DNA from 3 places in the Paraburkholderia sp. BL27I4N3 genome. Region 2 is predicted to be linked to each of the others. Evidence: predicted binding sites of a transcription regulator. Region 2 holds the regulator's gene; each other region holds the start of a gene.
What was found. The regulator LexA, encoded in region 2, represses DNA repair genes until DNA is damaged. The targets are predictions, from matches to a motif close to ACTGTATNNNNATACAGT.
Positions count from the first base shown of each region.

Region 1: imuA (translesion DNA synthesis-associated protein ImuA) is a predicted target of LexA. The motif match lies at 1,371-1,388, and genes of this name have one in related genera.
Region 3: dinB (DNA polymerase IV) is a predicted target of LexA. The motif match lies at 1,010-1,027, and genes of this name have one in related genera.

Region 1 is NZ_QREJ01000001.1:3,038,931-3,041,196, forward strand. It holds gene B0G71_RS13845 (DNA polymerase Y family protein) at 1-562, opposite strand, end outside; gene imuA (translesion DNA synthesis-associated protein ImuA) at 462-1,301, opposite strand; rRNA gene rrf (5S ribosomal RNA) at 1,719-1,832, opposite strand; rRNA gene B0G71_RS13860 (23S ribosomal RNA) at 2,041-2,266, opposite strand, start outside.
Region 2 is NZ_QREJ01000001.1:1,901,075-1,903,340, forward strand. It holds gene B0G71_RS08805 (DUF2939 domain-containing protein) at 1-312, opposite strand, end outside; gene B0G71_RS08810 (hypothetical protein) at 414-758, opposite strand; gene lexA (transcriptional repressor LexA) at 863-1,513, opposite strand; gene B0G71_RS08820 (sulfate ABC transporter substrate-binding protein) at 1,828-2,266, shown strand, end outside.
Region 3 is NZ_QREJ01000001.1:7,960,897-7,963,162, reverse strand. It holds gene B0G71_RS36125 (aminotransferase class V-fold PLP-dependent enzyme) at 1-873, opposite strand, end outside; gene dinB (DNA polymerase IV) at 1,144-2,266, shown strand, end outside.

The sequences.
Region 1 (2,266 bases), 1.1 Mb from region 2:
TGACCACGTGCCAACGATTCTTCTGCCGAGCGGCGCGGGCCTGCGCCAATAGCCACGCGCCCCAGGCAGTCGGCGCACAGGCGATGCGTGCCGTATAGCCGAATTCCGCCACCGTGGCAGACATCCGCGACAACAACGCGCGCAAGCCGCCAAACAACCTCAAACCGGAGCCGACTTCCAGCAACAGGGTGTGCGCGTCGGCAAGCGACACTTTGGGTGTGTACGTCAGCAAGGCAAGCGCTATGGCTTCGAATGCCTGAGTTTCGCGGGCGAGATCGGCAGCAAGCAGTTCAAGCCCCGGCGCCAACGCCAAGGCGTACGAACGCGAATGCCCCGCGTGCACGCCGGCACGCAGTGCGTCGAGATCCGGCATCAGGATGTGCGCGTGGTCGGCTAGCGCGTAACAACGCTCTTCGACGATGTTGTCGGCATCGTGAAGTTGGCTTGTCTCGTCGCTCGATTCACGCCGATTCGGCTTCGCGAGCGAACCATCCGGGAGCGGCGCGAGAGACTTCACCGCTTCCAGCGACAAGAGTGGCAATGTGACTGCGATCCACAGCATGTTTGATCTCTGGCCCTTGATGGCCACCGACTCCGTTTTCCGGCAACAAGACGCTTTGTAAAGGTAAAACGAGACGAAGAGGCTCGGCTAGCGGCGGCCCGCGACGCTTGAAGATGTCGATCGACAAACCAATCTCCTGCAGCCATTGACGACGGTTGATCGTCTGCGCATTGGCCGGCAGCAGCGGCTCGCAGATCATTCGCAATGGCGCCGGGGAAGATTGCGTGGCGGCCTCGACAGGCCGAATCAAAAATGCCAGCGATGCCGATTCTTGAGCCGCCACTTGCAGACGCCTGACTTTGTCGGCACGAGCATTCGGCAGCCAAACCAGGACCGCGCCGATGCCGTCCTGCTTCAAGGCCTGAGCGGCGGCCCACAAGGCCTGGTCTTCACTCGAGCGGACCCATAAGACTCGCTCGACATCGACACCCCAAGCTCTCAATGCGGCGGCGCACGGCTGATACGGAGGCGCCACGAGCATGACATGCCGCTTGGCGTGTTTCGTCAGATGACACAGTGCATGGGCTAGCAGACGTACTTCACCCACTCCACCATGCTCGATCAACAACTCCGTCAGACCGCCTGCTGACCAGCCTTGTCCCGGCAACACCCGATCCAGCGCGGCATAGCCGCTGGAAATCACACGCGAATCTGCCTCGGCAAGTTCATTGCCCTGCCATACCTGACGCCGTAATTGAGACGTCAGGGCGGTCGTCGCAAGCTGAATCGCTGCTGCCATAGACACGCTCTTGAATTAGGGAATGCTCCGCCCTGCCCGGCATCGAGCAAGCAGAGGTGACGAGTTTTCACTGTATATTTATACAGTATTTTGGGATGAATGTTAAGACGGAGGGATGCTGGCAAGTTGGCGCGGGGAGAGGCGCTGGCAACCGACTGCGATCGTCGGCTAGCCTCCATCCGTCAAGACGGGTTTGCCGACGCCTTACCTCGCAATCGACGAATCCTGCGGCGTGAAGATGTGGATGCCGGACGGGCGTATCTGGAACTGACGGGTTACGCGGATGCGCGGCGGATGGGGCGGGAGTGAAGGCGGGTTCTGCGGTGGGGTTATGCGGCGGGTTTTTCCGCGTATGGCGGCGGGCTAAACGCAGAAACCCCACCTTTGCGGGGTGGGGTTTCTGTTTGCTGCTGGGGAGCCTGACGATTACCTACTTTCACACGGGTAATCCGCACTATCATCGGCGTGGAGTCGTTTCACGGTCCTGTTCGGGATGGGAAGGGGTGGGACCGACTCGCTATGGTCATCAGGCATGACTTGTTGCTGCACTGCTTGTGGAGCAATACAGCCAATCGGGAAGAAGTAGTTTCTGGTGATGCTCACCAGGGGTAAAGCTGTTGGGGTTGTGTTGTTTCTGGCACAACACGATCACTTAACCTGAGTGGCCTTGCCCCCTTCGGGGGTGGGATGCCCGTCCAGTGCTGAAGCACTGACGATCATCGCGAAACACACCTGTTATAGGATCAAGCCTTACGGGCAATTAGTATCAGTTAGCTTAACGCATTACTGCGCTTCCACACCTGACCTATCAACGTCCTGGTCTTGAACGACCCTTCAAGGGGCTCGAAGCCCCGGGGATATCTCATCTTAAGGCGAGTTTCCCGCTTAGATGCTTTCAGCGGTTATCTCTTCCGAACATAGCTACCCGGCGATGCCACTGGCGTGACAACCGGTACACCAGAGGT
Region 2 (2,266 bases):
GATCAACGCGACGCCGATCATCGCGCCAATGGCGGCCAATGGATTGCCGTTGCTGTGCGCGCCAAGCCGGCGTGTCAGCAGGCCGGCGACCTGTTCCTTCAGGCTCTCACGCAACGCGGGGAAGTCGACGTACTGATTGACCGTTTGCGCATCGCGCGCATCGGCCGCGCGTTTGAGATTGTTCAGCGCGATGTACGGCGACGCGTAAGCAAACCCCAGAGCGGCGATCACCACGATCACGACGAGTGTGACGATCAGCGGCTTTGTGGCGCCGCCTCTGCTGCCGCGTTGGGTATGTTTCGGAACTGCCATCGAGTGGGACTCTCCATCAGGTGTGATCTAACGTGGACCACGGCCACGCGAAAACGATCCCACGCAATGCAATCTCTCGCCGCCCGCTCAAGACCGGGTCATCACGACTCGAACACCGCGCCGTGGACGTTGGCTTCGTCGGCGATGCAGCGGTCGATCATGCGGCAAACGGCGTCCATCGTGCCGACCATGATGAGACGCGACGGCCCGTGATAGACCCGCACCGGTGCGCGACGCGCCGGTTCGGCCGTATTCAGGCCGGAATTCAACGACACGCGGGCAAACGCCGGCAACGACGAAGGCAAGCTCGACGCAGCCTCGGGCGAGTCGAACAGCGACGGTGTGCTGCGCGTGGCCGCCTCGATCAATGAGCACGGCACCAGCTTGCGAAGGTGACGCAGACGACCGAACTGGCGAAAGGGCAGCAGGCGGGCAAGACGTTCCATGAGACTCTCCAGACGATGCAACGTTGATGCGGCGTTGATGCAGTGTCGATGCGACATTGACGCGGCTTTTTATTCTGTCGAACGCGCAAAAGGGTTAGAGCTGGTTAGAACTCGCCGGGGCGAATCAGCCCCACGGCGATACCCTCCAGCGCGAACTCCGCACTGCCGGTTTCAACGAAGATGTTTTCGTAATCGGGGTTCTCGGCGATCAGTTCGAGCCCATTCGGCCGGCGCTTCAGGCGCTTGACCGTGACGTCGTCGCCCAGCCGGGCAATGATGATCTGGCCGTCTTTCGCTTCGCTGCGCTTTTGCACCGCGAGCAGATCGCCGTCGAAGATGCCCGCGTCGCGCATGGACAGCCCGCGCACCTTCAGCAGGTAATCGGGCTTGCTCGAGAACAGCGCCGGGTCGCACGCGTAGTGCTGCGAGATATGTTCCTGCGCGAGGATCGGGCTGCCGGCGGCAACGCGCCCGATCAGCGGCAGCGACAGTTGCATGATGCTGGCGTGCGGCAGCGTGAACTGGTGCGGCGAGTCTTCCGGACCGGCCAGCAGGCGAATGCCGCGCGATGCGCCGGCCGCGAGTTCGATCACGCCCTTGCGGGCGAGTGCGCGCAGATGTTCTTCTGCCGAATTGGCCGAGCTGAAACCCAGCTCGGCGGCGATCTCCGCGCGGGTGGGCGGAAAGCCGGTGCGTTCGATAGCCCTGCGGATCAGATCGAAAACCTGCTGCTGTCGTGCGGTGAGTTTGGTCATGGCGCCACTGTATGTATGAACAGGTGACTGTATTTTTATACAGTATTCGGCGCAATTCAAGCTTTACTTTAAGTTCGGGGCGAAGGGCGGCGTTCCAGCGCCGTCAAACGATGCTTTAACAGCCGTTTTCGTTCAGCAACGCCTTATCCAGCTGTCGTTACCACTTTTGAGTATTAAAAAATGAAGAAACATTATTTTTAATGATGAAAGCCCTTCGATAGACTGGGCCTCCAGTTGACGTTCATGTGCACGTGACCGCGACACAAGAAAAGACATCACACGCTGTTTCAGCGGACAACGCGGAGAAAGTTGACATGAAATACCAAGGTACGGGGCTGGCAGGCAGGACGAAGAAACTGATCGCGGCGCTAGCATTGGGCGCGGCGGGCGCGCTCGGCGTGATGGCGCAGGCGCACGCCGCCGACACGACGCTGCTGAACGTCTCCTACGACCCGACGCGCGAGCTGTATCAGGACGTCAACCAGGCGTTCGGCAAGGAGTGGAAAGCGAAGACGGGCGAGACGATCACCTTCAAGCAGTCGCACGGCGGCTCGGGCGCCCAGGCGCGCTCGGTGCTCGACGGTCTGCAGGCCGACGTGGTGACGCTGGCGCTCGCCTATGACATCGACGCACTGGCGAACAAGGGTTTGCTGGACAAGGGCTGGCAGAAGCGTTTGCCGGATAACGCCTCGCCGTACACGTCGACGATCGTGTTTCTGGTGCGCAAGGGCAACCCGAAGCACATCAAGGATT
Region 3 (2,266 bases), 6.1 Mb from region 2:
GTCCGCAAGGAGTGCGCGAACGCGCTTGCCGAGTTCAAGCTGCTCCGCTCTCACTTTATCGAAGCCGTATGTCTCGGTCTCCTTCATGACGTCCCGCAAGACCGCGAGACCGTCCGTGGGCATCGTTGCGTGATATGCGAACCCGCCGTTCTCGTAGGCTTCCATGATCTGCAGCCATTTGCGAAGATCGCAAGCGAAACTGGTGCTCGTCGTTCCGTCGATTCTTTCGCGTGCAAGCGGGCTCAGCATGACCAGCCCGCAGCACGGTGAAGCGCTCCATCCCTTTTGCGGCGCGCTGATCAGAACGTCGACGCCGCTCGCCTTCATGTCGACCCAGACCGTGCCGGAGGCAATGCAATCCAGTACGAACATGCCGCCGACGGCATGCACAGCGTCGGCCACCGCGCGCAAATAAGCGTCCGGCAGCATGATCCCGGACGCGGTCTCGACATGCGGCGCAAACACCAGATCCGGCTTGTTCTCCCTGATCGCAGCGACCACGTCTTCGATCGGCGGCGGTGCGTAGGCCGCCTGTCTCCCTTGTTCGACCGGGCGCGCCTTCAGCACGATCGATTCAGACGGAATGCCGCCCATGTCGAAAATCTGCGTCCAGCGATAACTGAACCAGCCATTGCGGATGACCAGACATTTCCTGTTCGTTGCGAACTGCCGGGCAACGGCTTCCATGCCGAAAGTCCCGCTGCCCGGGACGACCACGGCCGACTTCGCGTTGTAGACCTTCTTCAGCGAATCGGAAATATCGCGCATGACTCCCTGGAAGAGTTGCGACATGTGATTGATGGATCGGTCGGTGTAGACGACTGAATATTCGAGGAGCCCCTCGGGGTCGACATCGGGAAGTAAGCCTGGCACGTTGGTCTCCGGTTTTAGAAATATAAGGATCGAAAACAGATTCTAACGAAAGCGATCTATGGCTGAGGCAAAAAGCATTTTGCCATTCGGATCGAAGCCCAAAACAGTTCCCGAGGGCCGACGACCTGACAAAAATACTGTATGAATGTACAGTCTAGGTATTTGCGCCGCAGAACGCGACTTCTCGCTATATCGACGTTCATGACTGGGGTCCAGATAAGCGCCCATTGGCCAAGCCAGACCGTGAACGCTATTTTTGAGTATCAAGGCATGCCAGATGACAGGCGCATAGCCCATATTGACATGGACGCATTCTTTGCGTCCTGTGAACTTTCGCAGTATCCGGAACTGCGGGGCCAAGCCATGGTGGTTGCCGGCCGTCGTTCGGACGCGCCCCGAATGAACGCCGATGGGACGCGTGACTTCGCGCGCTTACGCGACTATACGGGCAGAGGCGTCCTGACGACCGCAACCTATGAAGCACGAGCACTCGGAGTTCATTCCGGGATGCCCACCATGCAGGCAGCCCGGCTGGCGCCGGATGCCATTCTCCTTCCAGTGAACTTTGATCTCTATCGAACGTACTCACGACTGTTCAAGGACGCAATCCGGTCTGTCAGTCCGACAGTCGAGGACGTGGGCATCGACGAGGTCTACGCCGATCTATCGCTTCTGAACGACGAATCGGAGCAAATTGCACGGAAGCTGAAATCGGCCGTCTTCGAGGCGACCAATCTCACATGTTCGGTTGGCATTGCGCCTAATAAGCTTCTGGCAAAACTATGTTCGGACATCCAGAAGCCAGACGGCATCACCATTCTGCGGCGTGAGGATCTGCAAGCCAGGATCTGGCCGATGGCTGCCGCAAAAATCAACGGTATCGGGCCGAAGGCTAACGCCAAGCTGACGTCTCTAGGGATAACGACCATCGGTGACATTGCCGCATGCAGCGAGCAATGGCTAATCGAACAGTTCGGACGGAGCTATGGCGCATGGCTTCGCAGAGTTTCCCATGGGCTCGATGACAGACCAGTGGTCACTTATAGCGAGCCTGTCTCGATGAGCCGCGAGACCACCTTCGAGCAGGACCTGCACGCCGTACGACACAGGCGGGAACTCGGTACTGCATTTACCCGTTTATGCGAACAGGTGGCGTCGGACTTGCAGCGTAAAGGCTATCTCGCGCGCAGGATCGGGATCAAGCTCCGCTTCAACGACTTTCAGACAGTGACGCGTGACGTCACACTCCAGGAGCCGGTTGCGGACGCCAAGGCACTGCGCCACGCGGCCACCCAATGTCTGAAACGGGTCGAACTGGTTAAATCCATCAGGTTGCTGGGCGTGAAGGCAGGCGGCCTCCAACGCGCGGGAGCGACAGAGAGCGACGCGCCGG